DNA from 3 places in the Novosphingobium sp. KA1 genome. Region 2 is predicted to be linked to each of the others. Evidence: riboswitches for the same ligand, from Rfam matches in the RefSeq annotation. Region 2 holds a riboswitch; each other region holds the start of a gene.

Region 1 (10,212 bases), on a different replicon from region 2:
TCGACGTCATTGAGGCCATTGCCTTCCAGACCAACTTGCTTGCGCTCAACGCCGGTGTCGAGGCTGCCCGTGCTGGCGAGGCAGGCAAAGGCTTTGCCGTTGTCGCCACCGAGGTGCGCGCGCTAGCCCATCGCACCACGGAATCGGCAAACAACATCAAGGACCTCATTACGACCTCGACGCAAGATGTGCACGAAGGCGTAGACCTTGTCGCGCAAACGCGCGCCGCATTGGAGGAGATCATCGGCAAGCTCGCCGACACGACCGAGCGCGCCGACGAGATCTCCCGCCTCTCCGGCTCGCAAGCAGAAACGATGCGAGGTCTTTCGGGCGAAATCCAGCAACTCGACTCAAACACACAGCAGAACGCCGCCATGGTCGAGGAATCGAACGCCGCCGCACGCGCGCTTACCGAGCAGGCGGACGGGATGACCCAGACAGTAGGCAAGTTCAAGTTCGAGCGCCGCACTCGCCTGCGTGGCGACGACGAAGGTGCTCGTTCTGTACACAGCGTGATCAAGAAAGCGGTCGGATTCTAATCCGACTGCGATCCATCGCTCGACGTCCGCAAGATCACAATCAGCTCAACCGCCCACGCAGACCTGATGCCGCAGGGGACGGCGCGCCCAGCGACAATGCGCGTTCACCAGGGTCCCCAAGCCAGCGCGCCGGGCAATTCCATACACGCGTGACGACTTCGCGTGACAAGGCGATCTCGGGCGGTCCTTCGGCAACTACCCTGCCCTTTTCCAGCACCACCACCTGGTCTGCATGGTTCATCGCCGTTGCCAGATCGTGCAACACAAGCACCACCCCACGACCGACATTCGCCTGCTGACGGAAATGGCGCATGAGCGAAGCCGCATGGGCAAGATCAAGAGCGGCGAAAGGCTCGTCAGCCAGCAGCCAGCCGGGCTGGGTCGCCAAAACCCGTGCCATCAGTGCCCGTGCCCGCTCACCGCCCGACAGGCGGGAAACCGGACGATGTCGCAGTTCCTGCAAATCCATCGCCGCTATGGCGTCCTCGATCGCCTCTCGTGATTCGATCGCGGGTGCGTCCTTCCACGGCAGCCGGCCAAGAGAGATCAACACTTCGACCGATACGTCCCAGGCCACCTCCGGTGACTGCGGAAGATAGCCGATCCATCGCGCGCGGCGCGAAAGAGTCTGGCGGTGCAATGGCAATCCGCCAAGCAGCGTCTCGCCGCTATCAGGGAGCATCAACCCGGCGAGGCACGACAATGCGGTCGACTTCCCAGCACCGTTAGGCCCGCAGATCGCGGTGACCATTCCGCGCCGGCATTGCAGCGACACTCTGTCAAGCCGTCCTGCGACGCCAGCCAGATTAAGAGCGAGCGTCATGCCAGTTCCTTGCGCATGCGCAGCAAGAGCCGCAGGAAGAACGGCGTACCGAGCAGGCTGAGCGCAATGCCCAGCCGCAACTCGCCCCCCGCCAGCGGCAAAATGCGGCATAGGCAGTCCGCCAGCAGCATCAGCAATGCACCAGCCAATGCAGAAGGCAACAACAACGACGAGGGGCGACGGTCGGTAAGTGGGCGCACCAGATGGGGCACCATCAGCCCGACGAATCCGATAATCCCGGCCACTGCCACACCAGCTCCAACGGTGAGCCCAACCCCTGCAATCATCAAAGCTCGCAAACGCAACAGGTCGACGCCAAGTGAATGGGCAGCGACTTCACCCAGCGTCATCGCGTCGAGGTCACGTCCGGCAATCCCCAGCACCATGGCTCCCAGCACTGTAAGCGGCGCCGCGATCCACACCTCGTGCCAACTTCTATCGGCTAGTGAACCCATCATCCAGGTCACTATCTCACTCATCGCAAAGGGGGACGGGCTAAGACTGATAGCAAGGCTCATCAGCGCGCCGGCCAGACTGGATACCATCAATCCCGCAAGCGTGAACAAAGCCACTCCGCCGCCACGTCCGGCGATCAGCGCCAGCAGAGCCATCGCCCCGCCCGCCCCCGCCAGCGCGAAGAGCGGCAACATATAGGGAGCGGCGGCATAGCCGGTCCAGAAACTCAGCACTGCGCCCAGTGCGGCCCCGGGGGCGATCCCGAACAGGCCGGGGTCGGCAAGCGGATTGCGCAAATAACCCTGCATCGCGGCTCCGGCAGTGCCGAGCCCTCCGCCCAGAACCAACGCCAGCACTGCACGCGGCAGTCGTAGTTCGACGAGGATCACCGACGCAGTCTGCAATTGCGGCGCAAGCGGGTCGATCCACACCCGCCCCGCCAGCAACGACAGCGGCACGGCAAGCAGCAGTGCAGCAAGCAGCGCGAGAATCAGACGGATGTTCATGAGTGGGGGGAATTCATGGCCGGCGCAGTTCATGCCTTGCTGCCGCGAGTTCGCCAAGCACTCTCGGAACAGTTGGGCCCCCACACCAAAGTGCGGCATGGTCAAGTTTGAAATAGGTCGTGCGCGCCAGCTTTTTGAGCGATGGGTGACGCAACATCCGATACTCGTCGTCCTGACCGTGCGGCTTTGGATTTCCGATTGAGAAGATGATCCGCGGTGGGTCTGCCAGTACTGATTCCAACGGTAGATAATCAGCCTGGCCAAGACCACGCGTGGAAACAGCATTCTCGAATCCAGCCCGACGCATCATGTCGGCAATCAACGTCGCATTACCGGCAACCAACCCGCCGGACTGCCAGACCAGCGCCGGTACAGGCTTCCAGCCCGAGGGCGGCGCAGCACGCGCCAGCGCTTCGTCGATTCGCGCGACCAGTGCCTCTCCCCGCTCGGGATGGCCAGCAAGGCTCGCCAATTCACGCACCTGTTTTCGTGTAGACGCGATATCCGAAGCGATAGGAACACGTACCACCCGGTATCCCAGGCCATTCAATGCACCGAAGGAGGCAGGATCGAGGAACGTACTCGCCACCACCACTTGCGGACCGATTGCGGCGACTTCCTCGACCGAGCCGGACACCGCACGAAATCGGCGGGCGACAGCAATGTCCATCGAACTCGCAACCGGGTCATGGCTATAGCTCGAAATCGCCAGCAATTGCCCCGGATCGGCCACTTCCGCAAGAATTGCGTCAGTACAGGGATTGAGCGAGACGATAGTGGGTGTCTTAGGCATCGTTGCGGGATCCGACGGCGGGTTGGATGAGGCAATATCGGTGTCATCCAACCCGGCCATCACCACCCACGCGCCGCTGACAGCCAGCGCGCACGCGAGCAGGAATACCATGCGCTTTCCCTCCTGGTCCGGGGGAGCAGGGCTCGGTAAACCAGGGGAAAGCGCGTCGGTCACATCTTCACCCGGACCCCCGCATAGGCAGCGCGCCCTGCGGTACCGTACGTCCGCACCACTTCGTAGTGCTCGTCAAACAGGTTCTCGACGCGGCCGTAGACCTCAAGGTGATCGTTCACCGCGACCGTCCCCCGCAGGCCCACCAGCACGTGGCCAGCCAGCCAGTATTGGTTCGCGACATCATCATAGCGCCCGCCGCCCACACGCAGGTCCGCGCCTAAACGGAACCGCTCGGCAATCAAGCGGTCGAGGCTGGCGTAGAAGTTGTTCTTCGGGCGGCGCGCCAGTTGCGCCCCGGTGTCTCGGTTCTCGGCATCGAGGTATGTGTAGGACAGGTTGACGTCGAAGCCCTGCCAATCGCTCACCTGCATACCGAGCTCAACGCCCTGCGCCCGCGCGCGGCCGACGTTATAGTAGTTCCACTCGGCATAATCGTAGTCGATCAGGTTCTTCGTCTTGCGGTCGAAGTACGTAACCGTGAAGCGCCCCTGCCCTTCGGCGAACGGCAGTTCAACGCCAGCATCCCAAGCCTTCGAGGTTTCAGGCGAAAGCTCGCGATATCCGCCATTGGTGTAGAGCTGATAGAGCGATGGCGCCTTGAAGCCCTCCCCGTAGCTGGCGCGCAGGATCGGGGCATCGTTGCCCGAACCGATCGCCCAGGCGCCATTGGCCGAGAACGTGGTCTTGTGGCCGAAGTCCGAATTGTCGTCGTAACGCAAGCCGCCGTTCAGCGTCAGCCCGGTCAACGGGTGAACCGTCAGCATGCCGTAGACACTGTCGATCGAGGTCGAATCCTTCGAACCGTAGTTGTCAGAGAACTTCTGCTTCTCGGTCTCGGCGCCGATCTGGATGCTGGCGAGATCGATCGGAGCGAAAGCGACCTGACCTTCGAAGCGATCGGCGCGGCCATTGGTGGTGTAGGGACCGTAGACTGCATCGTCCGAGATACGCCGCGTGTCGGTGAGACCGTAACCAAGCCGGGCAGTCAGGCGCCCGTCGAGGCCCTTGTAGCGCAGGTTTGCGTAGCCGACCGTATCGCGCTTCATGCCCAGGTTCAGCGCATCGGCCCCGGTGTTGTCGTAGTCGTAATTGGCCTTGGTCCAGTACGTCCCGGCATCGGCGGTGAGGCCGCCCACCAGTTCCACTTCGGCGCGGGCATTTGCGCTCTTGCTTTCGAAGCCGTCCTTTTCCTTGCCGCCAAGACGCTCGTCGAAGGCCGAATAGCCATCACCCTTGAGCCAGTTGCCGCCCAGCGTCAGGCCGACCGGACCGAGCTTGCCCGCTGCCGATGCGCCGAGCTGCTTCTGGTCGCGCCAGCCGTACTCGGCGTTCCCGCGCACTTGCCACTGGTCGCTCGGACGCGCGGTGATGAGGTTGATAACGCCGCCGATGGCGCGGCTGCCCCACAGCACGCCCGACGAGCCGCGCACCACTTCGATGCGGTCGAACTGGCCAACGGTCAGCGAGCCGAAGTCGAAACCGCCGCCGACATCGCCCGGATCGTTGATGCGCACGCCATCGATCAGCACAAGGCTCTGCGCGTTTTCGGCGCCGCGGATAAACAGGCTCGCGGGCTGGCCGAAACCGCCAGACTGCGAGACCGAAACGCCCGGAAGGCGTGCCAGCACATCGGTGGCGGCCACGGCCTGGGTGCGCTCGATATCCTCGCGGGTAATGACCGAGACCGACTGGCCAATCTCGCTGACCGGGGTTTCGGTGCGGGTGGCGGTGACGACTATGGTATCGTTTGCAATGTCGTCGGCATAAGCGGGGGCGGCAGCGACGAACGGCGCCGCGCCGAGCAGAAACAGGTACTTCACTTGTGGTTCCTCCAACCTGAACGCGATGCCGCTCATGGCGGAGGCCCGCGCGGCACCTCATGCCCGCGCGCGTCTCGCTGCAAGGGGGACACCCCGCCCCGTTGCGGAACGACCGTCATGGGCAGGTCTCCTGGCTCCCGGATCGTCACGCGCCGCCCGCCTTCCCGGCTTTCCGGTTTCCCGGATCTCCAGTGGCACTCTGGGCAGAACACTCCCCGGTCACAGTTGCGGGGACAGCATCGGCTCGGCCGAATTTCCCTCTGGGCCCGCGCTCGCGGACGCCCGTGACGTCTCCTGCGCCGATAAAGGGCTGCCCGCAGCTTGGCAAGCGAACGGGCGAGTCCACCTGCATGTCATCGCTCCCGAGTGACTTGTTCGCCACTCCTTCATCATTTGCGAGGATAGCGTACCGCTTCGGGACAGCCTTGAGCGCGTGGATGCGCGGCCTGCTCCTTTGCGCTAGGCGCTGTGCGCCTCACTGCCCGGGATCTTTTGTTGACCGATTTCGCCGCCTTTACCGCACCTGCCGAACCGGAACTGCGCCCGCGCGATTTCGGCGGACGGTTCGTGCGCGGCGGCCAGCGCCATGTGCGGCGACGGATGCGGCGACGCTGGGCCCTTGGCGCCAGCGCACTCGCCGCCGTGGCCCTGCCCGCCTTTGCCGAGCCCGGCAGTTGGGAGCGCTTCACCATCGGCAATGCCCAGACGGCAGAGCAGGCCGTCCTCCCGATGCCGTTCGAACAGCGCGGCGAGAGTTTTCCCGGCTCAGCCTTCTATTATCTCCAGCCCGATCCGGCCCTACTGACAACCAACGGTAACGGCGTTGACCAGAACCTGCTCGATCCCGCCGCCCCCGTCGCCCGCCCGTTCCGCATGGCTGGCTCAACCCTCGACCGGGCACGGGCGCAGCAGTGCCTGACCATGGCGATCTATTACGAGGCCGCCACCGAGCCCGATGCCGGCCAGCGTGCGGTGGCGCAAGTCGTGCTCAATCGCCTTGCGCACCCGGCCTATCCCAAGACCGTCTGCGGCGTCGTTTTCGAAGGTTCGGAACGGCCGACCGGCTGCCAGTTCACTTTCGCCTGCGATGGCGCGCTGGCCCGTGCGCCGCAGCGCTTCTTCTGGGACCGCGCCGCTGCGGTCGCCCGCGCAGCGCTCGCAGGCGAAGTCTACGCCCCCGTCGGTCTCGCGACACATTACCACACGATCCAGGTCAACCCTTACTGGGCGCCAAGCCTGCACTTCGTGACGACCATCGGCGCGCACCGGTTCTACCGGTTCGAAGGCGGCGCCGGTACGCCCACATCCTTCCGCCTCGCCTATCTCGGCGGTGAACCGATCGCCGCCCCGCACCCACGCGACCTTTCGGCGGCGTCTGCAATGGCCGACGCTGCGCTCGATCCAGTCGCCCTGCAACGCGCCTTCGCCGCGCCCGAGGTCGCCGCTCCGGCAGTTCGCACCGCCACCAGCGACAGTGTTCAGGCCCATGCCACCACTCCCTCCCCGCGTTATGCAGATGCCGTGCGCACACGTGGCGGCGATACACTCTATCAAGCGCAGGGGCTGCCCGAGGCCCAAGGCATTCGCCCGGAGTATGCCAATTCGGGCAAATGGATAGCGACACCGGGCACCTGAACCCCGCAGCGGAGCGCGTTTTCGAGCGTCATGAACGCTTTGGAAACCATAGCCTCTCACGAAGACTTAGCCCCCGTCGTGGCAGGAAGAACTCCCCCGGCAACGACAAAAGGGCCTGCAACGATGACCATCCGCTTTTCCGCTGCACGAGGCGGAACGACGCCGGTGATCATGCGCGCGCTCTGCCCCTCCGCCCCGCTCGATGCGGTGAACGACAATCGGGAACCGCCGCAGCCACGCAGTCGCCGGGACTCCACGCGCAGGTCTAGCAGCTTCATCTCAGGTCCGGTCCTGCCCTCAGCCGCCAACCAGAACGGCCATGACGAGCGCATGTTGACCGAGGCCCTGCGCCACTTCGCGGCTTACGGCCTCGCTGCCGCGAGCCACGCCCGCGCCAATGCCGAAGCCGCCAGGCTCTCCGGCGACATGCAGGGCTGCGACTGGTGGATCGCGATCTGCCGTCAACTCGATCGCCGCATGGCCGACGCGCTGGTGCGCCGTATCGCCCGCAACGGCTGATCCTCCCCATCACCTCCGCGCGTAATAGCTTTCCGCAAGGCGCGACCTTCAGGGATCGCCCCTTGTGCCGTTTCTGATCCCGTTCGCGACCACGCGCCTTGCCTGCGCGGCGACTCGCCGGAAGGCTTCTTGCCCCTGTCATGCGACTGCGGGAAACTTTCTCCGCGCAAGACCAGCCCAAGGCCCTCACGAGCTTGCGAAAAGCGCGGTCGCGATTGCGCCGGATAGCGCCCCGGAGGCGATTCCGGACGCGGAATCGCACAGTTCTAAGCTTATTATTGCTATTGCGAACTATTATCGATAATTTCCACTCCCCCACGGCTTTCCGCGGTTGTTTCACGGTTGCAATGTCGGATCGAGGGGCGTAACGCGCCCTTCGTCAACACCGGCGCCTGCCTTTAGCGGGACACAGCAGCCGCCTTTTAGTCCGAAGCGCCCGCCTTGTGGGAAGGACAAGCAGCATCATGGCTCGTAAGAAGATTGCCCTTATCGGCGCCGGCAACATCGGCGGCACTCTCGCGCACCTCGCCGCGCAGAAGGAACTGGGCGACATCGTCCTGTTCGACGTCGCTGAAGGCCTGCCCCAGGGCAAGGCTCTCGACCTGTCGCAGTGCGGCCCGGTCGAAGGTTTTGACGCCAAGATCACTGGCACCAACGACTATGCCGACATTGCCGGCGCCGACGTCATCATCGTCACCGCCGGCGTCGCCCGCAAGCCCGGCATGAGCCGCGACGACCTGCTCGGCATCAACCTCAAGGTGATGAAGTCGGTCGGCGAAGGCATCGCCGCCAACGCTCCCGACGCTTTTGTGATCTGCATCACCAACCCCCTCGACGCGATGGTCTGGGCGCTGCGCGAATTCTCGGGCCTGCCCCACAACAAGGTCGTCGGCATGGCCGGCGTGCTGGACTCGGCGCGCTTCTCGACCTTCCTCGCCTGGGAGTTCGGCGTTTCGGTCCGCGACGTGACCTCGTTCGTGCTCGGCGGCCACGGCGACACCATGGTGCCGGTGGTCGAATACTCGACCGTCAAGGGCATTCCGGTTCCCGACCTCATCAAGATGGGCAAGTCCACGCAGGAGCGTATCGACGCCATCGTCAAGCGCACCGCCAATGGCGGCGGCGAAGTGGTCTCGCTGCTCAAGACCGGTTCAGCCTTCTACGCACCGGCCGCTTCGGCGATCGCCATGGCTGAATCGTACCTGGGCGACCAGAAGCGCGTCCTGCCTTGCGCCGCGTACCTCGAAGGCCAGTATGGCGTCGACAACCTTTACGTCGGCGTGCCGGTCGTGATCGGCGCCGGCGGCGTCGAGCAGGTGATCGAGATCGAACTGAACGAGCAGGCCAAGGCCGGCCTTCAGGTTTCGATCGATGCGGTCAAGGAACTGCTGGTCGCCTGCAAGGGCATCGACAGCTCGCTGGCCTGATCCGAAAATCCAGCCCCGCCAGCCCCCGACGACACGTTTCGAGGGGGCTGGCGGGGCTCTGGCCTATCTGGGCCGTTGATTTTACCACTTGGGCGGTTGCACTTCGCGGAATTTACGCCATGGCGCATACCAAGCCGGAATCGGCCCACCCCAGGAACAGGAATTAGGATCACCCTATGTCCATTCTCGTCGACAAGAATACCAAGGTCATTACCCAGGGTATGACCGGCAAGACCGGCAGCTTCCACACCGAAGCGGCGCTGGCCTATGGCACCCAGATGGTTGCCGGCGTCACCCCCGGCAAGGGCGGCACCAGCCACCTCAACCTGCCCCAGTACGACACCGTTGCCGAAGCCAAGGCGGCTACCGGTGCGACGGCTTCGTGCATCTACGTTCCGCCCGCAGGCTGCGCCGACGCCATCCTCGAAGCGATCGACGCCGAGATGGAACTGATCGTCGCGATCACCGAAGGCGTTCCGGTTCTCGACATGGTCCGCGTGAAGCGCGCCCTTTCGGGCTCGAAGTCGCGCCTGATCGGTCCGAACTGCCCCGGCGTCCTGACCCCTGGCGAATGCAAGATCGGCATCATGCCCGGCAGCATCTTCTCCAAGGGTTCGGTCGGCGTTGTCTCGCGCTCGGGTACGCTTACCTATGAAGCCGTGTTCCAGACCACCAACGCGGGCCTGGGCCAGACCACGGCCGTCGGCATCGGCGGTGACCCGGTCAACGGCACCAACTTCATCGACGTCCTGGAACTGTTCCTGGCCGACGAAGCGACCAAGTCGATCATCATGATCGGCGAAATCGGCGGCAGCGCCGAAGAAGAAGCGGCTCAGTTCCTCAAGGACGAAGCCAAGCGCGGCCGCAAGAAGCCGATGGTCGGCTTCATCGCCGGTCGTACGGCTCCTCCGGGCCGTCGCATGGGCCACGCCGGCGCGATCGTGTCGGGCGGCCAGGGCGGCGCCGAGGACAAGATCGCGGCGATGGAAGAAGCGGGCATCCGCGTCTCCCCCTCGCCCTCGCTGCTTGGCGAGACGCTGGTCGAGGTTCTCAAGGAACTGGCGTAAGTCAGTTTTGCCCGTGGCGGCGGTTTTCCGTCGCCACGGGTCTATAAAGTACCGGCGTGATCAAGACGCCGGATGATTTGCGAAGACACGGGACTTTCCTCCCCGAAAGCCGGCTTCGCGCAGATTATGCTCGGTAGCGCCGGGAATCCCCTCCCGACGCCACATGAAGGTGATTCCCATGGGCGACGAGAGTTTCGACTTCACCCCGGACCAGTCCCTCGACGGACCGCAGGCCGGACCTAGCTGGCAGCGCAAGAACTGGCCCCTCGTTGGCGCCGAGTTCGAGGACGACCTCACGCAGGGGCTCGACCCCAGCGCGCTGAAGGTCAAGATCGAGAAGGCTGCCGCCAAGGGCGGACAGAAGATCGACCAGTCCCGCATAGACGAAGCGGCGGCTGACGCCATCCGCGCCATGATGCTGATCCGCACATATCGCGTGCGCGGTCACCTCGC
Region 2 (10,212 bases):
GTGATGATGGTCGCCACGCCGATGCTGTTCGTGTCGATGAGCAGCGTCGCCGTCAGCCCGGCCGATCTCATTCGCGGCACGATGACGAGCGCGCTGATGGGCGTCCTGCTGGCGCTGGTCGGCATGGGCCTTGCGGTCTGGACCCGCAGCCCGCGCCGCGACGCGTGAGGGCGGCGGCGATGCATGTCCTGATCGTCGGGGCGGGCGGCTTCATCGGCCGCCACGTCGCCGGCCGCTTGCTGGCCGCCGGTGCGCGCGTGACCTTGGCCGCGCGCGCACCGGAGCGGCTGCGGCGGTCCTTTCCCATGGCGCGGACGCTGGCCTGCGACCTCGCCCGTGACCGGGCGGCGGACTGGGCGCCGCGCCTTGCCGGCATCGACGCGGTGGTGAACTGTGCCGGGATCATCGGCAACCGCGCCGACTATGCGGGGGTTCATGACCGGGGCGCGCGGGCGCTGTTCGATGCCTGCCTGGCGGCGGGGGTGGGAAGGGTGATCCAGATCTCCTCGCTCGGCGCCGACGAGAGCGGGGTGACCGCCTATCACCGCAGCAAGAAGCGGGCGGACGATCACCTCATGGCCCTCGACCCGGCGGGCGAGCGGATGGGCTGGGCGGTGCTGCGGCTCTCGCTGGTGATGGGGCGCGGCGGGGCCAGCACGGCGCTGTTCACGGCGCTGGCGGCGCTGCCGCTCCTGCCCCGGCTCGGTTCCGGGCGCTGGCAGGTGCAGCCGATCCATATCGACGATCTGGCACGGGCGGTCCTGCGGCTGCTGGAGCGGCCCGGGCCGCTGGCCTGCGCGCTCGATGCGGTGGGGCCGCAGGCGGTCAGCACCGATGAACTGACCGAAGCGCTGCGCGGCTGGCTGGGGCTGGCGCAGGGGCGGGCGCCCAAGCTCTCCTTGCCGAAACCGCTGCTGGCGCTGGTCGCCCGGCTCGGCATCGGTCCGGCCACGCGGGAGAGCCTGACGATGCTGGCGGCGGGCAACACCGCGCCGTCCGCGCCGTTTGTCGCCGCGCTGGGCTTTTGCCCGATGACGCTGGGCGAGGCGCTCGCCCGGTACCCGGCCTGCGCGGCGGACCTCACCGAAGCCCGCCTGCGCGCGCTGGCGCCGGTGCTGGCGGGATTGCTGGCGCTGGTGTGGCTGGGCGGCGGGATCGTCTCGCTGGCCCTTGCGCCGACCGCCACGGTTGCCCCGTGGCTCGGCCGGGTCGGCCTGGCCGGACCCGGGGCGACGGCGGCGCTCTGGGCCGGATCGCTGGCGGACATCGCCGTGGGCCTCGGCCTGATCCTGCGCCGCCGCGGCGCGCCGCTGGCAGGGGTGGCGCTGATGGCGGTCTATACCGCGATCCTGACCGCCGCCGCTCCCGAACTCTGGGCCGATCCGTTCGGCCCGCTCGTCAAGAACCTGGCCGTTCTCGGCCTTTCGCTGGCCCTGTTTGCGATGGAGGGGCGCCGTGGCTGACTATTTCCTGCTCAAGACGATCCATATCCTCAGTTCCACGCTGCTGCTGGGCACCGGGCTCGGCACGGCCTTCCACGGCTGGATGGCGAACCGCAGCGCCAGCCTCGCGGCGCGGCGGGTGGTGAACCGCAATGTCGTGCTGGCGGACTGGCTGTTCACCGCGCCTGCGGTCATCGTCCAGCCGGTGACCGGGGTGTGGCTGGCGCGGCTTGCGGGCTTTCCCCTGAGCAGCGGCTGGCTGGTCGCGGCCATGCTGCTTTATGCGGTGGTCGGGGCCTGCTGGCTGCCGGTCGTGTGGATCCAGATCGCGATGCGCCGGATCGCCGACGACACGCCCGAGGGCGCGTCCTTGCCGCCGCGCTATCACCGCCTGGCGCGATGGTGGTTTGCGCTCGGCTGGCCCGCATTTCTGGGCGTGATCGTGATCTTCTGGCTGATGACCGCCAAGCCGGAGATCGCGTTGTGACCCGCGCGCGCTTGCGGGCGGCGCGGGCGGGCGCTACCAAGGCGCCAGCCGAAGCGTGCTCACGCACGTTGCGGCATGATCGCGCCGGTGCCCCGAAAGGGGCTTAATAGGGAATATGGTGGGAGGGGATTTCCCCTCGAATCCGTGGCTGTCCCTGCAACTGTAAGCGGCGAGCGCGATGCATATCGCGGCGGGGCAAGGACCCTCGCCGCAGCCACTGGGCCGGACGCTAAATCCTGCGAGGCCCGGGAAGGCCGTGCATCAAGCGATGACCCGCGAGCCAGGAGACCTGCCGGCGCATGGTCGCTCTTGCCTTGGTCCAGGGGATGGCCGCGGCACGGAAACTCCGTCTGAGCGACGCATGTGCGGCGGGGGCCGCACCGGCATTCGTGCCGGGCGTCAGGTGGCGTCCGTCCGGCACCGCGATGCCGGCCGCAGGCGCGGCAGGCTCCCCGTCCGGTTTCGCTGGCGCCGACGGGGTTTTTATGGGTTTCCTTTCCTTCACCTTGCGCCGCCGCATCACGGTGCTGTTCGCGGCGCTGATCGCCGCCAATGTCCTGGCCTGGGTCTGGGCCTTTGCCGCCTTCCACGGCAATACGCTGATGCTGGGCACGGCGCTGCTGGCCTGGAGCCTGGGCCTGCGCCACGCGGTCGACGCCGACCACATCGCCGCGATCGACAACGTGACGCGCAAGCTCATGCAGGACGGCCAGCGCCCGCTGACGGTGGGCCTGTGGTTCGCGGTCGGCCATTCCGCGATCGTCCTCGTCGCGGCGACGACGATCGCGATCGCCGCCAGCACCCTGTCCGACTTCGAGGCGATCGGCGAGGCGGGCGGGGTGATCGCCACGGCCATCTCCGCCACCTTCCTGTTCACCATCGCGATCATGAACCTGGCGATCCTGCGCGGGGTCTGGATGCGGTTCCGGCAGGCGCGGCGCGGCGAGATGCCGAATGAGGACGATCTCGACATCCTGCTGGCCGGGCGCGGGCTGATCGCGCGGATCCTGCGCCCGCTGTTCCGGCTGGTGCGATCGAGCTGGCACATGGCGCCGCTCGGTTTCCTGTTCGGGCTGGGGTTCGACACCGCCACCGAAGTCGCCATCCTCGGGCTGTCCGGGGCCCATGCGGCGGACGGCATCGCGCTCGGCACGCTGCTGGTCCTGCCGGTGCTCTTTGCGGTGGGCATGGCGCTGATCGACACCGCCGACGGCGTCATCATGCTGGGCGCCTACGAGTGGGCTTTCGTGAAGCCGATCCGCAAGCTCTACTACAACATCACGATCACGGCGATCTCGGCGCTGGTCGCGCTGGTGATCGGCGCGGTCCAGACCGCCGGGCTGTTCGCCGAGAAACTGGCGCTCGAGGGCCAGCCCTGGGACGGCGCCCGGGCGCTGTCGGAGCGCTTCAACATGCTCGGCTTCCTGATCATCGGCCTGTTCGTGGCCTGCTGGGCAGTGAGCTATGCGATCTACCGCTGGCGCCGCTTCGACGAGATCGAACTGGGCTAGGCGCGTCTATCCGGCGGCTCCTTCAAGGCTCGCCGATGTGGACCGCGAGCCAGATCGTGGGGCTGGCGGTGCGGGTGACGAGATGCGGCATGCCGGCGGGGATCATCAGGTGCTCGCCGGCCGCCAGTGTGCGGCGGCAGGTGCCGTCCAGCAGCAGTTCGGCCGCGCCTTCGAGCACCAGCACCCATTCGTCCCAGTCCTGCACATAGGGCTGGTCGGGCGGGGTGGTCTGGCCGTGCGAGACGATCCGCTCGATCCTCACGCCCGGCGCGCGCAGCAGGTCCTCGAAGCGTTCCTGCGCCTCGTCCCCCGGCGCGACGGCCAGGAGATTGCGCGGGGCCTGCGGCGGACTGTCGCTTGCCACGGCGCGACTAGGCCGCCGGTTGCGGGATCGGCTGGACGACCGGCTGCGAGATCATCTGCACGGGGGCCGGAACGGGAGCGGGTGCCGGTTCCGCTGCCGGTTCCGGCACCGCGGGTTGCACCGGCTGGCCCGCCTGTTCCTGGCCTGCCGGATCCTGCGCCGTCTTGCCGCCGGCGGTGGGCATGCGCGGGCCGTAGACCGGCACGACATCGGGCAGGGTGCGGCCATGCAGCGCCTCGATCTCGGCCTTGCGCTGGCGCAGGTAGAGTTCGCGATAGGCCGCGTAGGGGCGGTCTTCCTTGCGGATCTTGTTGATCTCGTCGTCGAAGGCGGCGCGCTCGCCCAGCTGGTTGAGCACGATCATCGGCAACGCCACTTCCGGCTTGGTGAAGGGCTTGCCGAGCAGGGCCGGGGAGGCAAGGTTGTCCACCGAATCGCCGATCAGGTCGCGCAGCGTCGTCGGGCCGATGATCGGCAGGTACATGTAGGGCCCGGGGCCGACACCGTAATAGCCCAGCACGTTGGCGAGGCCATTGGGACGATAGGGCAGGTGGAAGGGCTTGCGCTTGGCCACGTCCATGACGCCGCCGACGCCCAGCGTGGTGTTGATCGCGAAGCGTCCCACGGTCTCCATCGCCTTGCCGGGCTTGAGTTCGAGCAGGAAGGCCACAAAGACCACCGGCTCGCCCAGGTTGGTGAAGAAGTTGCGCAGGCCCTGGCGGATCGGGCGCGGCAGGCCCTTGTTATAGGCCTTGGCGACGGGTTCGACCACCGCGCTGTCGACCGCCTGCACCGCCTTGAACGACTGTTCGTTGATGCGCTCCAGCGGGTCGCCCGGCGGCGGCGGCTTGCGGCGGGTGACGAGAATGTCGTCGCCGATCGTCTCGTTGTCGGCGCCCTGCTCGCTGGCCGGCTCACCGGCCTGCTGTTCGGCAGCCGCGGCCGCGGGATCGATCAGGGGCACCGGGGATGCCGCGAAGGCGGGCAGGGGGACGCTGACCGGCCCGCCCGTGATCTGCCCGCCTGTCACCGGTGCGCCTGCGACGGGCTGGGCGGCGGGGGCGGCATCGGTCTGGGGAAGGTCGCCCCCTTCAGGAAGCGCGGAACCCATCATCAATACGACAGCGGCGGCCGTCAGACTCATTCGATCGTCCTTGTCGGGTGGCCGCCGGATGCGGGGCCAGCCTTGCAGAGTAGAGCATGCTCCCGGCGCGGTCTCGACGGGGAATCGAGGGGGCGGATCGCGCGGGGGGGCGGCAATTACGTGAGCGGCCTTGCCGGGGGGCGCCGCAGGTCGGGCGGCAATGTTCGATTGCCATTGGACATGCGGCTATGCGCGATTGCCGCTTTCGTCAATCCAGTGCCAGATCTGTCGAGGATCCTTTCGATGAATGGGGCGATGGAACGGTTTTTGGACGCTATTGCCTGTCGATATTGGGGCCGGTGAGGGCGCCCGCAACCCCATCAACGCCAGAAAGGCCTTGCGGTTGCGAATTCGTCGTAGTCGCTGGCGGCCGCACGCAGCAGGCGGGCCTGCTCGGCCTTTTCGGCATCGGCGGTCGGAACCCGGCGCGGCGCAAGGCCCAGCCGGGCACGGACCGCCGGCGCGGTGACCCGGTCGTTGAGCGTGCCGAGCCGCTCCTGCAGCCTTTCCACGCGGGCGACAAAGCGCCTGGCGCGGCGGCCTTCGCGTTCCTGCGGATAGAGCGCGGCAAAGAAGTCGGCCGCATAGCGCAGCTTCTTGGCGGCCTTGCGGACGTCATGGCGGGCTTCGTCGCCGAGCGCCGCCAGATGGCGGCCGCGCTTGCGCAGGACCTTGCGGCGACGGGTCAGCACTGCGGCGGCAAAGGCGCCGAGGGACGGCTCGCCCAAAGCGGGATCGGGGGCCGCCTCGGGGGCTGCATCGGGAGCGGCGCGGCGCCAGCGGCCGACCGCGATCCATTCGGCAAGGTCGAGCATCAGCATGCGGCACCGCTTGGAGCGCAGCGCCGCCGCCGCTTCGCCCGCAGCCTTGCGTCTGGCGGCGCAGAGCGGGGCGATGGCCTCCGGATCGTCGTCGTTCGCGAGCAGCACGTCGATCTCGCGCATGGCGCCCAGCTTTCCGGCCAGCCATTGCAGCTCGCGCTGGAAGCGGGCCAGCGTGCGCGGCTCCTGCACCACCGGACGGTAGAGTGAGAGCGCCGAGCGCAGCCGCCGGATCGCGACGCGGGCCTGATGCAGCGCATGGGCGTCGCCATGGTCGAGCAGCGCGGGCAGGTTGCGGTGAAAGTGGCCGAGACAGTGGCCGACGATCAGCACGAGCGAATCCGCCACGCTCATCTGCGGGGTCAGGCGGACCCGCCCCGCCTTGGGCGCGGGCGCCGCCGGCCCCAGCAGGCGATAGCCGCGCTCGGCCTTGCTGAGCACGCAGATCCTTGCGGGAACCCGGGCCTCGATCTCGCGGGCCAGGGCAAAAAGCGCGTCAAGCTGCGCGCCCTTGCGCTCCAGTTCCACCTCGCAGAGCGGCGCCAGGCGTTCGCCCGCGACGATCCGTCCCTCATCGAGCGCGATCTCGATGCCGTCCCGGTTCCACACCCGCCGCTCGTTCTCGACCACAAAGACCGGCGCCAGCAGCGCGGTGCGGTGGCCGAGCAGGGCGGTCACCGGATTGTCCTCGTCCAGCACCGGCTGGTTGCCGGCGATCTCGCGCTCCCATTCGCTGCGCACGAGCATACCGGCGGCACTGCCATCCGCCTTGATCGTCTGCTTGTGGCGCCGCCCGCTGCGCCGCACCCGCAGCGACAGGCCCGCGCGGGCCAGCGCATGGTCCGGCGTGTCGAAATAGGTCGATTCCTGGGAAACCAGCCGGGGCGCACCGCCCAGCAGCCCGCAGTCGGCCAGCAGGTCGGCATCGTAGGGCGAGAGTTCGAGCTTGAGCTCTTCTTCCAGTGCGCTGGTGTCCGCCATGGTTTCCCCGTCTTGCGTTCAGCCTGCCGCGCGGATGCGGGCCTGCCCGTTGGTCTGGTCGCCTTTCCCCGCCGCGCCGGGCGCGAGGGCACGGTAGATCCGTGCCACGCTCCGTCCGGCGGCATCCCAGGAATAGGCGGCGCTGTTCCGGCGGGCCGCTGCGCCCATGGCCCGGCGCACGTCCGGGGCGGCGGCCAGCGCCGCGAGGCGGCCGGCATAGGCCGCCAGGTCCCGGGGCGGGCAGAGGTAGCCGGCGGGAGCCTGCCGCTGCTGGCCGGGACCGAGCAACATGCGGGCGCTGGGCGCATCGGCGCTGACCACCGGCACGCCCGAGGCCATCGCTTCGAGAATGACGTTGCCGAAGGCCTCGGTGGTGCTGGGGCAGAGCATGGCATCGGCGCTGGCGACAGCCCGGGCCAGCGCGTCACCGGCGAGATGGCCGGTCATCACCGTGCCGGGCAGCGCGGCGAAGGCATCGGCCGCCGGTCCCGCGCCGACTACCAGCGCGCGGGCGGGAACGTCCTTCTGCAAGGCGCGCATCGCGGCGGTGAAGGTGGCGATGCCCTTTTCGAGCACCAGCCGGCCGAAGAACAGCACGACAAAGTCCTCGTCGCGCAGGCCTTGCGCCCGCCGCCATGCCATGTCGCGGCGGGCGGGGTGGAACAGGCTGCGGTCGATCCCCCGGCTCCAGACGCTGACGTGATCGTCGCCGCGCAGCCGCGTGAACTGCTCGGCAAGGGCGGGGGTGGGGGCCAGCACGTGATCGCTGCGGCGGTAGAACCGGTCGAGATGCGCGCAGATCAGCGGGCGCAGCCAGCCCAGCCGGTAATAGTCGAGGTAGGTCTCGAAACGGGTATGCATGCTGGCGACGACGGGGATGCCGCGGCGCAAGGCGTAAGTCTGGGCGCGGGTGCCGAGAATGTCGGGGGCGGATACGTGGACCATGTCAGGCCGGAACTGCTCCAGATCGCGGCGGACGCTGCGCGGCAGGCCGAGTGCCAGCCGGAACTCCCGGCGCCGCGGCAGCGCGACCGAGGGGACCGGGACCAGCGTGCCGGTCGGTTCGAAGGCGGGGGACCGGGAGACCGGGGAATAGGCGCGGACTTCGCAGCCTTCGTGCGTTTCGAGATGGGCGGCCAGCCTGTTGAGCGCCTGGTTGGCGCCGTCGCGAACGTAATTGTAGTTTCCGGAGAAAAGGGCGATCCGCATGAGTCAGACCTGCCGGAAGTTGAGAACGGCGTTGAGCAGGAACACGGCCAGCCCGGCAATGACCGAAACGAGGGTACGGGCAATCAGGTAATGCATCGGCGTGAAGTAGAGCAGCGCGGCAAAAAGCGCCATGGTGAGGAGCAGCCCGATGCCCGAATTGGCCAGGAACAACCAGTATCCGGCATGTATTCCGCGGGCGCTTCCGGGAAATATCCACGCACGCCCAATGACATAGTGCAGCGAGTTGGAGACCAGGAAACTGACGCCGGCAGCGCCCACCGCGCCCACCGCGAGCCGCTCCACCAGCAGCCACAGGATGCCCAGGCGGACCAGGAACACGCCGATGCTGACGGCCGTGTTGCGGGCCAGCATCGCGGCGACCCGACGCGACAGCAGGCGGCCGGCGAGCGCAGGGCCGCCGGCAGGCTGCAGGGGGGCGCCTTCGGGCTGCGCCAGCGGCTTGCTCATCGCTCCACCGCCGTTCCCGGCGCGATGGGGCCGGCGGCCGTTTGCGCATCGGCGGCATCCGGCCAGTCGGTCCGTCGGCGCTGGAACGGGTTGAGGAACAGGACCGGCAGTTTCAGGAACAGCAGCTCGGAATGGATGAAGGTGTCGGTCCAGCGCTCGCGGCGGCGATAGGGGCGGGAGCGGCGCCGTTCCAGCCAGCCCTCGTAGGGCGCCCAGTGGCTTGGCTCGTCCTCGCGGATCACGCGGAAGATCCGCATCATTACGGGATCGCTGCGCACGAAACGGTTTGCCAGCAGGGCCTCGACCTGGCGGTAGCCGCGCTGCTCGGTCAGCGAGATCACCCGGCACAACCGCTCGAACAGGTCGTCGCGGTCGATCACGGCCTGGGTGTCGAGCCGGTCGATGGTCCGGCCGAAGACGAGTTCGACGAAGCGGTCGATGTGGCCGAAGCGGCGGCCGAGCGCGAGCGGCATGACCCCGCGCCGTTCGAACCACCTTCGGAACATCACGTAGTGCTTGCGTTCGTCCCGGCGGTGCTGCTCGATGGCGCGGATCAGTTCCAGATCGTCGGGGGAGCGGGCGCGCACCGCCTGCAGCACCCGGTCGATCGCGGTGTAGCCGCGATGTTCGTTGTAGAGGTAGATCGATCCCAGCACATCGAGATAACGCTGCCTGATCCCGCTCGCCATGCCTGCCTCCACCCAAAGCGTTCTGAACGCGCTTCCTCAGGCGGAAATCATGAACCCAAACGGGCGGGAGGGGAAGGGGCGGGCCGTTCGCCCGTCATCGCGGCCCGTCATCCCGGCCGGTCATCACTGTGGCTCGCCGCGCCCGGACTGCCCGAGGCGCCGATGCCAGCCGATCGCCGCCTGCCCGGCAATCGTGCGCAGGTCCCGCAAGGCGCTGCCCTGTTCGGCCAGGCGGAAGCGGCGCGGCAGGCGGCCGACATCGTGGAGGGCGATCTCCGCCTCGACGCTGGCCAGCCCGGCGCGGCGGCGGGCGGCCTCGATCTCGGCGACCGGCCCTTGCGCCTCCACGGCGTCGAAGTAGGCACGGTTGGCGGCGATGCCCTCCGCGATCCGGACCTTGAGCGAGGCGCCGAAGTCCGGCCAGAGCAGGAACACCGCCAGCAGCGCGGCGAGGCTGCCGATCACGTTGTCGACGATCCGCGCACCGGCAATGCCCGCGCCGGGCTGGAGCATCTCGGTGACGATCACGAAGAGCATCGTCAGGAACACCACGAAGGCGGTGTAGTTGACCGAACGCAGCGCGATCGCGTCGCAGGCGAGCGCCAGGGCCAGCAGCGAAAGCGCCAGCGGGCCGTGGAACACCAGCAGCAGCGCCATCGCGATCAGCCCGCCGAGCAGGCTGCCGAGAATGCGTTCCAGGCAGCGCGTCCAGGTCACCCGCGCGCCGCCCTGCAGCACGACCACGACCGCCATCGCCGCCCAGTAGGGATAGCCGAGGTGGAGCACGATGGCGGCGTAATAGACCGCGATCAGCCCGGCGGACTGGCGCAGCGCCTGGCGCAGGGCGGGCGGTGCGAAGCCCATTGCGTGCGTGGTGGGGGGCGGGTCGGGGGCGGGCGTAAGGGCCGGGGCGGGGTCTGCCAGGCTATCCAGCGCTTTGGCAAAAGCCAGCGTGCAGCCGGCAAACAGGCTTTCCCCCAGGCGCGGCCGCAGCCGGTCCAGTCGCGCCGCCGCCCAGCGCAGCGGGCGCGGTCCGTGGTGCCCGCGGGTTTGCGTCAGGCGCCAGGCCAGCAGGGTCGTGCGGCAGGCGCGGGCG
Region 3 (10,212 bases), 880 kb from region 2:
CTTCCCCCCAGCCGCCCTTCGACCACGCAGCACGGCACCGGCTGCTCCGCCCACAAGGCCGCCTTCGATTCCGCCGCGCCGACGAAGCCGACCGGACAGCCGATGATCGCCGCGGGACGCGGGCATTGCGGATCTTCCAGCATGTTCAGCAGATGGAACAGCGCGGTCGGCGCATTGCCGATCGCCACCAGCGCCCCGTCCAGATACGGCCGCCAGAGTTCGAGCGCGGCGGCCGAACGGGTATTGCCGATTGCCTGCGCCAGCGCCGGAACCTCGGGCGCGTTGAGGGTGCAGACCAGCGGATTTCCCGCAGGCAGGCGGGCGCGGGTGATACCTTCGCTGACCATGCGCGCATCGCAGAGAATTGGCGCCCCGCTCGCCACCGCCGCCATCGCCGCAGCCGCGAAACCCGGCGAGAAGCGGATGTGCGCGGCGAGGTCTACCAGCCCGGCTGCGTGAATCATGCGTACCGCGATGCGCTCCTCGTCGGCATCGAAGCGGGCGAGATCGGCCTCGGCGCGGATCGTCGCGAAGGACTGGCGATAGATCGCCGCGCCGTCGGTCTCGTAATGGTGCGGCATCAATCGGCTCCGAAATGCGTGAGAATCTGGTGGGGTGTGAGCCCGGCGATGACCGCCGGGGCGCCTGCGCGAGTATCGAACGAAAGATCGAATGCGCCGCCGCGTCCGGTCAGGGTAACCGCGGCAGGAAGCGACCGGGCGCAGCCTTTTGCGCAGCCCGAGACATGCAGGCGCCCGGCCACATGGGGCGCGAGGCGCTCGGCGAGAGCGCGCGTTTCGACGCTCGCCTGCGGGCAGGCCGGCATTCCGGGGCAGGCATCGACACGCAGCGACGGATCGGACGCCTCAGTGGCGAAACCCTCAGCCGGGACAAGCGCGGCGTTCTCCAGCAGCAGCACGCGCCATGGCGTGAGCCGGACGGCGCGGGCCTCGGTCTTGTCCAGCAGTTCTGCCAAAGCCTCGGCGTGCAAGCTGCCGAACGCCACCCCGAACGCGGCGCCAAGCGGGTGAAGGCCCGGGGCCAGTGGCGCGCGCGAGGCAGCCGGGCGAACAGCCCCCTGCGCCCAAGCGGGGAGCTCGGCGTGATGGCGCGCCATCCGCCCCGACACCGCACCGCCGCTATCCACGAACCAGTGGGCAAGATCGATCAGCGCTTCGGCGGCACGGTCCATGGCGATCGGCACCCCGGTCTCGCGGCCCTCCGCGCGCAGGATCAGCGCGCCGGTCTCACCGCGTTCAATGCGCAAATCGGCCGGGACCAGCCCCAGAACCGGCTGCGAACCGGCATCGATGGCAAATCCGACTTTGCCCGGCAGCGGCGGCAACCGGTCCAGCCGGTCCATGAAAGCGCGGGCGATACCCTCGGTCTCGTCCCCCTCCGACCAGTCCGGTGCCAGTGTCAGATTGCGCCGGGCCTCGCGCTCGGCATCGCCGTCGACCAGGCCCAAGGCTGCCAGCCCTTCGAGCAGCGGGCGCAAGGCCGTTTCTCGCACCCCGCGCAGCTGAAGATTGCCCCGGCTCGTCAGGTCGAGCGTGCCGCTGCCATGGCCCAGTGCAAGGTCGCACAGGCCCAGCGCCTGCGCGCGGGTCATCCGGGCCAGCGGCGGGCGCAGGCGCACGATCAGTCCGTCGCCGGATTCCATCGGCCGCCAGGCCGAAGGGCACCATCCACGCACCACGAAGGGGCTCGCACATTTGGTCGTCCCGGGAACGGGCATGCCAAGGGTCCACGCGCGCAGCGACGATGGCCGGGGCCTGCCGGCTCGCGCCGGTCCGCACACAGGGAGGGGGCGCGCGCAATACGCCCTTCCCTGCGCGCCGATGCAGCCCCAGCCGCACGGTTTCGTCGCTCACGCGGAGTACCGAGCCATGGCCTTTCCCTGGACCAAGGCAAGAGCGACCGACGCGCCGGCAGGTCTCCTGGCTCGCGGGTCGAAGCTCGATGCACGGCCTTCCCGGACCTGGCAGGTCCAGTGGCCGGCCTTCCCCTCGGGAAGACCTCGTCATCTCGCTCACCGCTTACAGTTGCAGGGACAGCCTCGGCTTCGGATGGAGCGATCCACCCGCACCGCGTTCCCTTTTAAGCCCCTTTCGGGGCACCGGCGCGATCGTTGCCCGCCAGGCCGAAGCCTGCGAGCGAGCATCGCTTATTACAAAAACCCGCGCTTGCCAACGCGCCTTCCCGAAATCAGGCCGTGGCCGCACGTGCGGTGGCAAAAACCCGCCGCTCAAGCCGGTCGACGGTGAAGCGCAAGGTGCCTTCCGCCCCGGTATAGGCCCAGTCGAGACGGTTCTCGCCGGGGCGCTCCCAATCGGCCACGGTCATTTCCCGGCCGTCCGGGGCATGCCATGCGCCGTGATCCTCGAAGCGCTGGAAGGCGGCCAGATAGGTCATCCGCGCGGCACCGAGCCCGGCGACGTAATCCTCCAGTTCATGGTCGCGGCCTTCCCAATCCACCCAGCCGATCGCATTGTCCTGACAATAGGCGTTGTTGTTGCCGTGCTGGGTGCGGCCGAATTCATCGCCCGCGGTCAGCATGATGGTGCCGGTGGAGGCGAACAGGGTGCCGAGCATGGCCTTGAGATCGGCCTGGCGCGCCGCCAGCACCGCCGCATCGTCGGTGCTACCCTCGACGCCGTGGTTCCAGCTGAAGTTCTCGCCGTGGCCGTCACGATTGTTCTCGCCATTGGCCCAGTTGTGACGGCGCTCGTAAGCGACGGTATCGGCCAGCGTGAAGCCATCGTGCGCGGCAAGGAAATTGACCGAACGGCAGGCGGAATGCGGGGCAAGCGGGCCGAACACATCGGACGAGCCCGCCAGCCGCGTCGCCAGCTTGCCGATGCCCTCGTCCCCGCGCCAGAAACGGCGCACGTCGTCGCGGAAGCGGTCGTTCCATTCGAGCCAGTTGGCGGGAAAATTGCCAAGCTGATAACCGCCCGGGCCGATATCCCACGGCTCGGCGATCATCACCCGCGTCGAGAGCACAGGATCGGCGGCGATCTCCGCAAAGATCGGCGCGGCAGGATCGAACCCGGGTCCGCGCGCCATGACTGGCGCAAGGTCGAAGCGGAAGCCGTCCACGGCGCAGGCGCTCGCAAAATGCCGCATCGCGTCGAGCGCCAGCCGCCGCACGGCCGGATTGGCGAAATCCAGCGTATTGCCGCAGCCGGTATCGTTGATGAGCGCACCATCGGGCGCATGGGCGTAGGCGCCGTTGTCCAGTCCGCGCAGCGAAAGGATGCCGCCCGACCCGTCGCTCTCGCCGGTATGGTTGAACACCATATCGAGCAGCACGCCGATCCCCTCGGCATGGAGCGCGGCGACCGTATTGCGCAGCTCTGCCACCCCGCCGGGACACAGCCCAGGATCGAGCGCCATCATCGCCACCGGATTGTAGCCCCATGCGTTGACGAGGCCGAGCGGCGGCAGGTGCCTCTCGTCCACCCAGGCAACGATCGGCATCAGTTCCACCGCCGTCACATGCAGCTTCTTCAGATGTGCGAGCACAGCCGGATGGGCCAGTGCCGCGACCGTGCCGCGCATGTGCTCGGGCACATCGGGATGGAGACGGGTGAAGCCGCGGACGTTGAGTTCGTAGACCAGCCCGCCCGAGCGGAAGCGAGGCGGATCGAGTGCCGGCGGCGGCGCGGCAGCGGGAACCACCGCGCGCGGAACAATGTCTGCGGTATCCTCGCCGTGGACGGCAAGGCGCGGGTCCTGCACGAAGCGGCGATCCAGTTCCACCGCCCGGGGATCGACCAGCAGCTTGGCCGGATCGAACCACAGCCCGCGCTCGGGCGCCCACTCCCCGGCAGCGCGATAGCCGTAATGCGCGCCGGTCAGGTTGCCCGGCAGCGCCAGCGTCCATTCCGGGCCTTGCCGGAGCATCGCGTGGCGCGTTTCCTCGGCGCCGGAAAACAGGCACAACCAGACCATGTCGGCCAGCGGCGCCCGCACCGTGAAGCGCGTGGCGTCGGCCCCGATCTCGACGCCGAGCGGGTTCATGCAGCCAGCTTGCGGTAAAGCCGGGCGTAAGCCGCGCCGCTCGCCGTCCACGAGAAATCGGCCTTCATCGCGTTCTTCTGGAGCGCGGCCCAGACGTCCGGTTCGTTCCACAATTCCACCGTGCGGGTCAGCGCCGCCGAGAGTGCGTCGTAATGCACGCCGTCGAACTGGATGCCGGTGGCGACACCCGCCGCGAGCGCGGCCGGATTGGCATCGATCACCGTATCGGCAAGACCGCCGGTGCGGGAAACAACGGGGAGACAGCCATAAGCCAGGCCATAAAGCTGGGTCAGCCCGCAAGGCTCGAAACGCGAGGGGATGAGGATCGCATCGCCGCCGCCCTGCATGCGGTGCGACAAATCCTCGTCGTATCCGAAACGCAGGCCCACCCGGCCCGGATGGCGCGCTGCCCCTTCGCGCAGCTGGCGCTCGATCGCACGGTCTCCCGAGCCCAGCAGCGCCAGCCGTCCGCCTATCCCGACGAGATGATCCAGCACTTCGGGCAGCACGTCCATGCCCTTCTGCCAGGTGAGGCGCGTGACCGCGATGAACAGCGGGCCGTCATCCTCGTCGAGGCCGAACTCGGCCTCCAGTGCGCGCTTGTTGGCCTTGCGCTTGTCGAGCGTCCGAGCGGAATAACGCGCGGCGAGCGCGGCGTCCTCGGCCGGGTTCCACAGCGCGGTATCGATGCCGTTGAGAATGCCGCTGACGGCATTGCCCCGCGCGATCACCAGCCCTTCCAGCCCCATGCCGAAGTTCGCCGCACGGATTTCACGCGCATAGGTGGGGCTGACGGTAGTGACCGCATCGGCACAGGCGAGCCCGGCCTTCAGCATGCCGAGACCGCCGTGATATTCCACGCCCTCCATCGTCCATGCCTCGGCGGGCAGGCCGACACCGGGGAACACTTCGGAACCGAACCAGCCCTGAAACGCCATGTTGTGGACCGTGACCACCGAAGGCACCCGCCCCTCATCTCCGCCGAACGGAGCGAAGCGCAGATAGGCGCAGGCCATCGCCGCCTGCCAGTCGTGCGCGTGGACAACGTCATAACGCTTCGCCTTGCCCCGGCTGACCATGGCGCCGCCCGCGATGTCGGCTGCGGCGCGGCCAAACGCGGAAAAGCGGTGCCAGTTATCCCCCCAGTCGCGCCCGGCGCCATCGGTGTAGGGCGCGCCGTCGCGGGTGAACAGGGCCGGCGCATCGAGCACCAGCAGCGGATGGCCGTCAATCTTCGCGGAAAGCAGCCGCGCCGGCACCCCCAGCAGCGAATCCCACGCATGAACCGCGCGGGACCGTCCGATCGCCTTGAGCACCGAAGGGTAGCCCGGCAGCAGCGTCGTCACTTCCACCCCGTTTGGCGCCAGCGCCGAGGGAAGCGCGCCTGCAACATCGGCCAGCCCGCCGGTCTTGATCAGGGGAACTGCTTCGGATGCGACCGACAGAACCTTCAATGCACTCTTCCCTTCCGGTGTCTGAAAATCCGCCTGCGCTGGGATCCTCAAACAAATCCTTAGATTTCCAGCCGCTCGATCATGCGCTTGGTGATCAGGCATACGCCATTGTCGGTGCGGCGGAAACGCTGGCCGTCGAGAACGGGGTCTTCTCCCACCACCAGCCCTTCGGGAATACGCACACCGGAATCGATGATGACCCGGCTGAGCCGCGCATGGCGGCCGATGTTGCAGTAAGGCAGGATCACCGCTTCGTTGACGGAAGAATAGCTGCCCATCTTGACCCCGGTAAACAGCAGCGAACGCCGCGCCAGCGAGCCGGAGACGATACAGTCCTGGCTGATCAGCGAGGAAATCGCCTCGCCGCGCCGTCCTTCCTCGTCGTGCACGAACTTGGCGGGGGCGGCGACGACGGTGTCGGTCCAGATCGGCCAGTCGCGGTCGTACATGTTGAGCTTGGGCACGGTGTCGGTCAGGTCGAGATTGGCGTCGAAATAGGCATCCACGGTGCCGACGTCGCGCCAGTACTCCTCGATCTCTTCCGCCGCGCGGATGCAGGAATTGGTGAAACGGTGCGCCTGCGCCTTCCCGTGCCTGACGATGTAGGGAATGATGTCACCGCCGAAATCGCGCCTGGAATCGGGATCGGCGGCATCGCGCCGCAGTTGCTCGAACAGGAACTCGGTATCGAAGACGTAGATGCCCATGGAAGCGAGGCAATTGTCCGGATCGCCGGGGATCGTCGGCGGATCCTTGGGTTTTTCCACGAACGAGGTAATCACGTCGTGCTCGTCGACATGCATGACGCCGAAACCGCTGGCTTCCTTCTTCGGCACGACAAGGCAGCCCACCGTCACGTCCGCGCCCGAATTGACATGCTCCTGCAGCATCAATTCGTAGTCCATCTTGTAGATGTGGTCGCCCGCCAGGATCACCATGTACTTCGGGCTGTAGGATGCGATGATGTCGATGTTCTGGAACACCGCATCCGCCGTGCCTTCGTACCACAGCATCTCGGAAATGCGCTGGCTGGCGGGCAGGATGTCGAAACTCTCGTTGCGCTCCGGCCGCATGAAGTTCCACGCGCGGTTCATGTGGCGGATCAGGCTATGCGCCTTGTACTGCGTGGCCACGCCGATGCGGCGGATGCCCGAATTGATCGCGTTGGACAGCGCAAAGTCGATGATGCGGCTCATGCCGCCGAAATAGACCGCGGGCTTGGCCCGGTTGTCGGTCAGTTCGGCAAGCCGGCTACCCCTCCCCCCCGCGAGCACATAGGCCATGGCGTCGCGTGCGAGCGGCGATCCCGAGGTACGCATCTGAAACACTCTCCTTGCACATCGTCGGCCCCGCGCCGAACAGGGGGCCAGTTCACGACCTGATCAGTTTTCGTCGAATTCCAGCATGATCGTGGCAAGTGGCGGCAGCGTGACGGTCGCATAGCCGTCGGCCGCCTTGACCTGCCCCATGTTGCCCTTGCCGGTGCCGCCGTAGATCAGCGCATCGGTGTTGAGGATCTCGCGCCACTTGCCCGCATGGGGCAGCGGCAGGCGGTAACCGGTGAGCATTGCCGGGGTCATGTTGGCGACGACCGCGACCGGCTTTGCACCCGCCGCCTTGCGCAGCCATGCAAAGACAGAATTGGCGGCATCGTCGACCACCAGCCACTCGAACCCGCCGCCATCGCAGTCCCCCGCGTGGAGGGCGCGCTTGGTGCGGTAGAGGCGGTTGAGATCCTTCACCAGATTGCGCACGCCTTCATGCGCGGGGGCTTCGCGCAGTTTCCAGTCGAGCGCGCGCTCCTCGCTCCACTCGCGGCGCTGGGCGAATTCCTGGCCCATGAACAGCAGCTTCTTGCCGGGATAGCCCCACATCAGCCCGTAATAGGCCCGCAAGTTGGCGAACTGCTGCCAGTCATCCCCGCTCATCTTGCCGAGCAGCGATCCCTTGCCGTGAACCACTTCGTCATGGCTGAGCGGCAGGACGTAGTTTTCGGAAAACGCGTAAGTCAGCCCAAACGTGATGTCGTTGTGGTGGTAGCGCCGATGCACCGGATCGCGCGCCATGTAGCGCAGCGTGTCGTGCATGAAGCCCATGTTCCACTTGAAGCCGAAGCCCAGCGAACTGGCGCGTCCCGCACCAGCCTGGCCATCGTCCGCCTCGTAGGCGGGCTGGGTGACGCCGGGCCAGGCGGTCGATTCCTCGGCGATCGTGATGACGCCGGGGTGCTGGCCGTAGATCGCGCGGTTGACCGCGCGCAGGAAATCCACCGCCTCCCAGTTCTCACGCCCGCCTTGCGCATTGGGGATCCATTCGCCTTCCTTGCGCGAATAGTCCCGGTAGAGCATCGAGGCGACCGCATCCACGCGAAGGCCATCGACGTGATAGCGCTCGGCCCAGAACAGCGCGTTGTTGACGAGGAAACTCACCACTTCGCGCCGGCCGAAGTTGTAGATCAGCGTGTTCCAGTCCGGCTGGAAACCCATGCGCGGATCGGCATGTTCGTAAAGCGCGGTGCCGTCGAAACGGACGAGGCCGTGCTGGTCGGTCGGGAAATGTGCGGGCACCCAGTCGAGGATCACGCCGATCCCGGCCCGGTGCGCACCGTCCACGAAGCGCGCGAACCCCGCCGGTTCGCCGAAACGCGAGGACGGCGCGTAGAGCCCGGTCGCCTGATAGCCCCATGACGGGTCATAGGGATGCTCGCTGATCGGCATGAACTCGATATGGGTAAAACCCATCTCGACGACATAAGGGATCAGCTGCTCCGCCAGATCGTCCCAGCTCAGGAACCAGTTGAAGCGGTCGCGCTGCCAGGAACCGGCGTGGACTTCGTAGATCGAGACCGGAACCTTGCGCGGATCGACCGAGGCCCAGTGATCGCGGTGCGCCTCGTCGCCCCAGTCCAGCTTGGCCGGATGCGCGGTCATCGAGGCATTGGCCGGGCGGATTTCCGACATGAACGCGAATGGATCGGCCTTGAGTGGCTGCACCACCCCGTCGGCGCCGACGATGTGATACTTGTAGGCGCGATAGTCCCCGATGTCGGGGATGAAGATTTCCCAGACGCCGATGTCCTTGCGATCGCGCATGACGTGGCGCTTGGGATCCCAGTCGTTGAAGTCCCCCACCACGCTGACGAGCCGGGCATTGGGTGCCCAGACCGCGAAGTGAACGCCCTTGGCGCCCTCATGCGCGATGATGTGGGCGCCCAGCTTGTCGAACAGGCGGAAATGCGTGCCCTGCGCGATCAGGAGGTCGTCGATGGGCCCCAGCACCGGACCGAAGGTATAGGGGTCGGTGACCAGCCAGTCGTTCTCTCCCGCCGAGCAGCGATAGCGGATCGGCTGCGGCTTTACGCTCAGCCGCCCTTCGAACAGCCCCCGGTCGTCGATCTTGCCGAGGCGCCCCATCCGGCGCCCATCGAGGCTGAACGCCTCGACCTCCTCGGCGCCCGGCAGGATCGCGCGCAGGAACGTGCCGTCCGGCCCGGGCAGCACGCCCAGAAGCGAGAACGGGTCTGCATGAACGCCTTGAAGGAGAGCCTCAATTGCACTTTCGGGTGGTTTCAGACTTTCCGGTGACGTCACAGAACCTTCCAGATCTCTCTCGCGTACTCGGCAATCGTCCGATCGGACGAGAACCAGCCTACATTCGCAATATTGCGTATCGCTGCGCTGCGCCAGCGGGAAGTATCCTCCCACCAGGCATCAACTGAACGTTGCGCCGCCGCATAAGCATCGAAATCGGCCGCGCACATGAACCAGTCATGGTCGTAAATGCCGCCGACCAGATCCTTGTAGCGATCGGGATCGTCCGGAGAGAATACCCCGGACGAGATCGCCGAGAGCGCCTGGCTCAACTCGCGCGATCCCTCGATCACTTCGCGGGGATTGTAGCCGTCCGCACGCTTTCTGGCGACTTCTTCGGCAGTAAGGCCGAAGATGACGATATTGTCGTCGCCGACATGATCCTTGATCTCGACATTGGCGCCATCAAGCGTACCGATGGTGAGCGCGCCGTTCAGCGCGAACTTCATGTTGCCGGTGCCCGAGGCTTCCATGCCCGCGGTCGAGATCTGTTCGGACAGGTCCGCCGCCGGGAAGATCCGCTCACCCAGGCTGACGTTGTAGTTGGGCACGAACACCACCTTCAGCAGCCCGCCCACCGAAGGATCGGCATTGACGCGCCGGGCTATGTCGTTGGCCAGCTTGATGATCAGCTTGGCGTTGTGATAGCTCGGCGCCGCCTTGCCCGCGAAGATCTTCACCCGCGGCACCCAGTCCCGCTCAGGATGGCTGCGGATCTGGTCGTAGAGCGCCACCGTCTCGATCAGGTTGAGCAGCTGGCGCTTGTATTCGTGGATACGCTTGATCTGCACATCGAACAGCGCATCGGGATCGAGGCGCACGCCCATCGTCTTCTTGATGTAGTCCGCCAGCGCCACCTTGTTGGCGCGCTTCACTTCGGCCACGCGCTCGCCCAGTTGCGCATCGCCCGCATGGGCATTGAGGTCGGACAGTCTTTCCGCGTCGTCAAGGAAACCATCGCCGATGGCATCGCGGATCACCCGGGTCAGGCCCGGATTGCACTGCTGCAGCCAGCGGCGCGGGGTGACGCCGTTGGTCTTGTTGTTAATTCGCGTGGGATAAAGCCGGTGGAGATCGGCAAAGACCGTCTCCTTCATCAGTTCGGTATGGAGCGCGGCCACGCCGTTCACCGAATGCGACCC

What was found. Region 2 has a riboswitch for cobalamin ahead of CA833_RS17935 (HoxN/HupN/NixA family nickel/cobalt transporter). Riboswitches for the same ligand answer to the same signal wherever they lie in the genome.
Region 1: linked by a shared signal. The riboswitch ahead of CA833_RS11870 (TonB-dependent receptor domain-containing protein) and the one ahead of CA833_RS17935 (HoxN/HupN/NixA family nickel/cobalt transporter) in region 2 are both predicted to bind cobalamin.
Region 3: linked by a shared signal. The riboswitch ahead of cobG (precorrin-3B synthase) and the one ahead of CA833_RS17935 (HoxN/HupN/NixA family nickel/cobalt transporter) in region 2 are both predicted to bind cobalamin.

Annotation. Positions count from the first base shown of each region.
Region 1 covers NZ_CP021247.1:2,457,899-2,468,110, reverse strand. The annotation lists gene CA833_RS11890 (globin-coupled sensor protein) at 1-539, shown strand, start outside; gene CA833_RS11885 (ABC transporter ATP-binding protein) at 580-1,362, opposite strand; gene CA833_RS11880 (iron ABC transporter permease) at 1,359-2,324, opposite strand; gene CA833_RS11875 (ABC transporter substrate-binding protein) at 2,338-3,228, opposite strand; gene CA833_RS11870 (TonB-dependent receptor domain-containing protein) at 3,288-5,111, opposite strand; cobalamin riboswitch at 5,214-5,412, opposite strand; gene CA833_RS11865 (cell wall hydrolase) at 5,607-6,746, shown strand; gene CA833_RS11860 (hypothetical protein) at 6,870-7,265, shown strand; gene mdh (malate dehydrogenase) at 7,730-8,692, shown strand; gene sucD (succinate--CoA ligase subunit alpha) at 8,869-9,759, shown strand; gene CA833_RS11845 (2-oxoglutarate dehydrogenase E1 component) at 9,938-10,212, shown strand, end outside.
Region 2 covers NZ_CP021248.1:26,395-36,606, forward strand. The annotation lists gene CA833_RS17920 (hypothetical protein) at 1-168, shown strand, start outside; gene CA833_RS17925 (SDR family oxidoreductase) at 180-1,463, shown strand; gene CA833_RS17930 (DUF2269 domain-containing protein) at 1,456-1,929, shown strand; cobalamin riboswitch at 1,998-2,241, shown strand; gene CA833_RS17935 (HoxN/HupN/NixA family nickel/cobalt transporter) at 2,415-3,440, shown strand; gene CA833_RS17940 (cupin domain-containing protein) at 3,463-3,804, opposite strand; gene CA833_RS17945 (VacJ family lipoprotein) at 3,812-4,948, opposite strand; gene CA833_RS17950 (CHAD domain-containing protein) at 5,269-6,750, opposite strand; gene CA833_RS17955 (glycosyltransferase family 1 protein) at 6,769-7,959, opposite strand; gene CA833_RS17960 (GtrA family protein) at 7,963-8,427, opposite strand; gene CA833_RS17965 (ferritin-like domain-containing protein) at 8,424-9,116, opposite strand; gene CA833_RS17970 (FUSC family protein) at 9,240-10,212, opposite strand, start outside.
Region 3 covers NZ_CP021248.1:911,252-921,463, reverse strand. The annotation lists gene CA833_RS22050 (precorrin-8X methylmutase) at 1-581, opposite strand, end outside; gene cobG (precorrin-3B synthase) at 581-1,738, opposite strand; cobalamin riboswitch at 1,913-2,139, opposite strand; gene glgX (glycogen debranching protein GlgX) at 2,209-4,026, opposite strand; gene glgA (glycogen synthase GlgA) at 4,023-5,480, opposite strand; gene glgC (glucose-1-phosphate adenylyltransferase) at 5,540-6,799, opposite strand; gene glgB (1,4-alpha-glucan branching protein GlgB) at 6,863-9,052, opposite strand; gene CA833_RS22020 (glycogen/starch/alpha-glucan phosphorylase) at 9,067-10,212, opposite strand, start outside.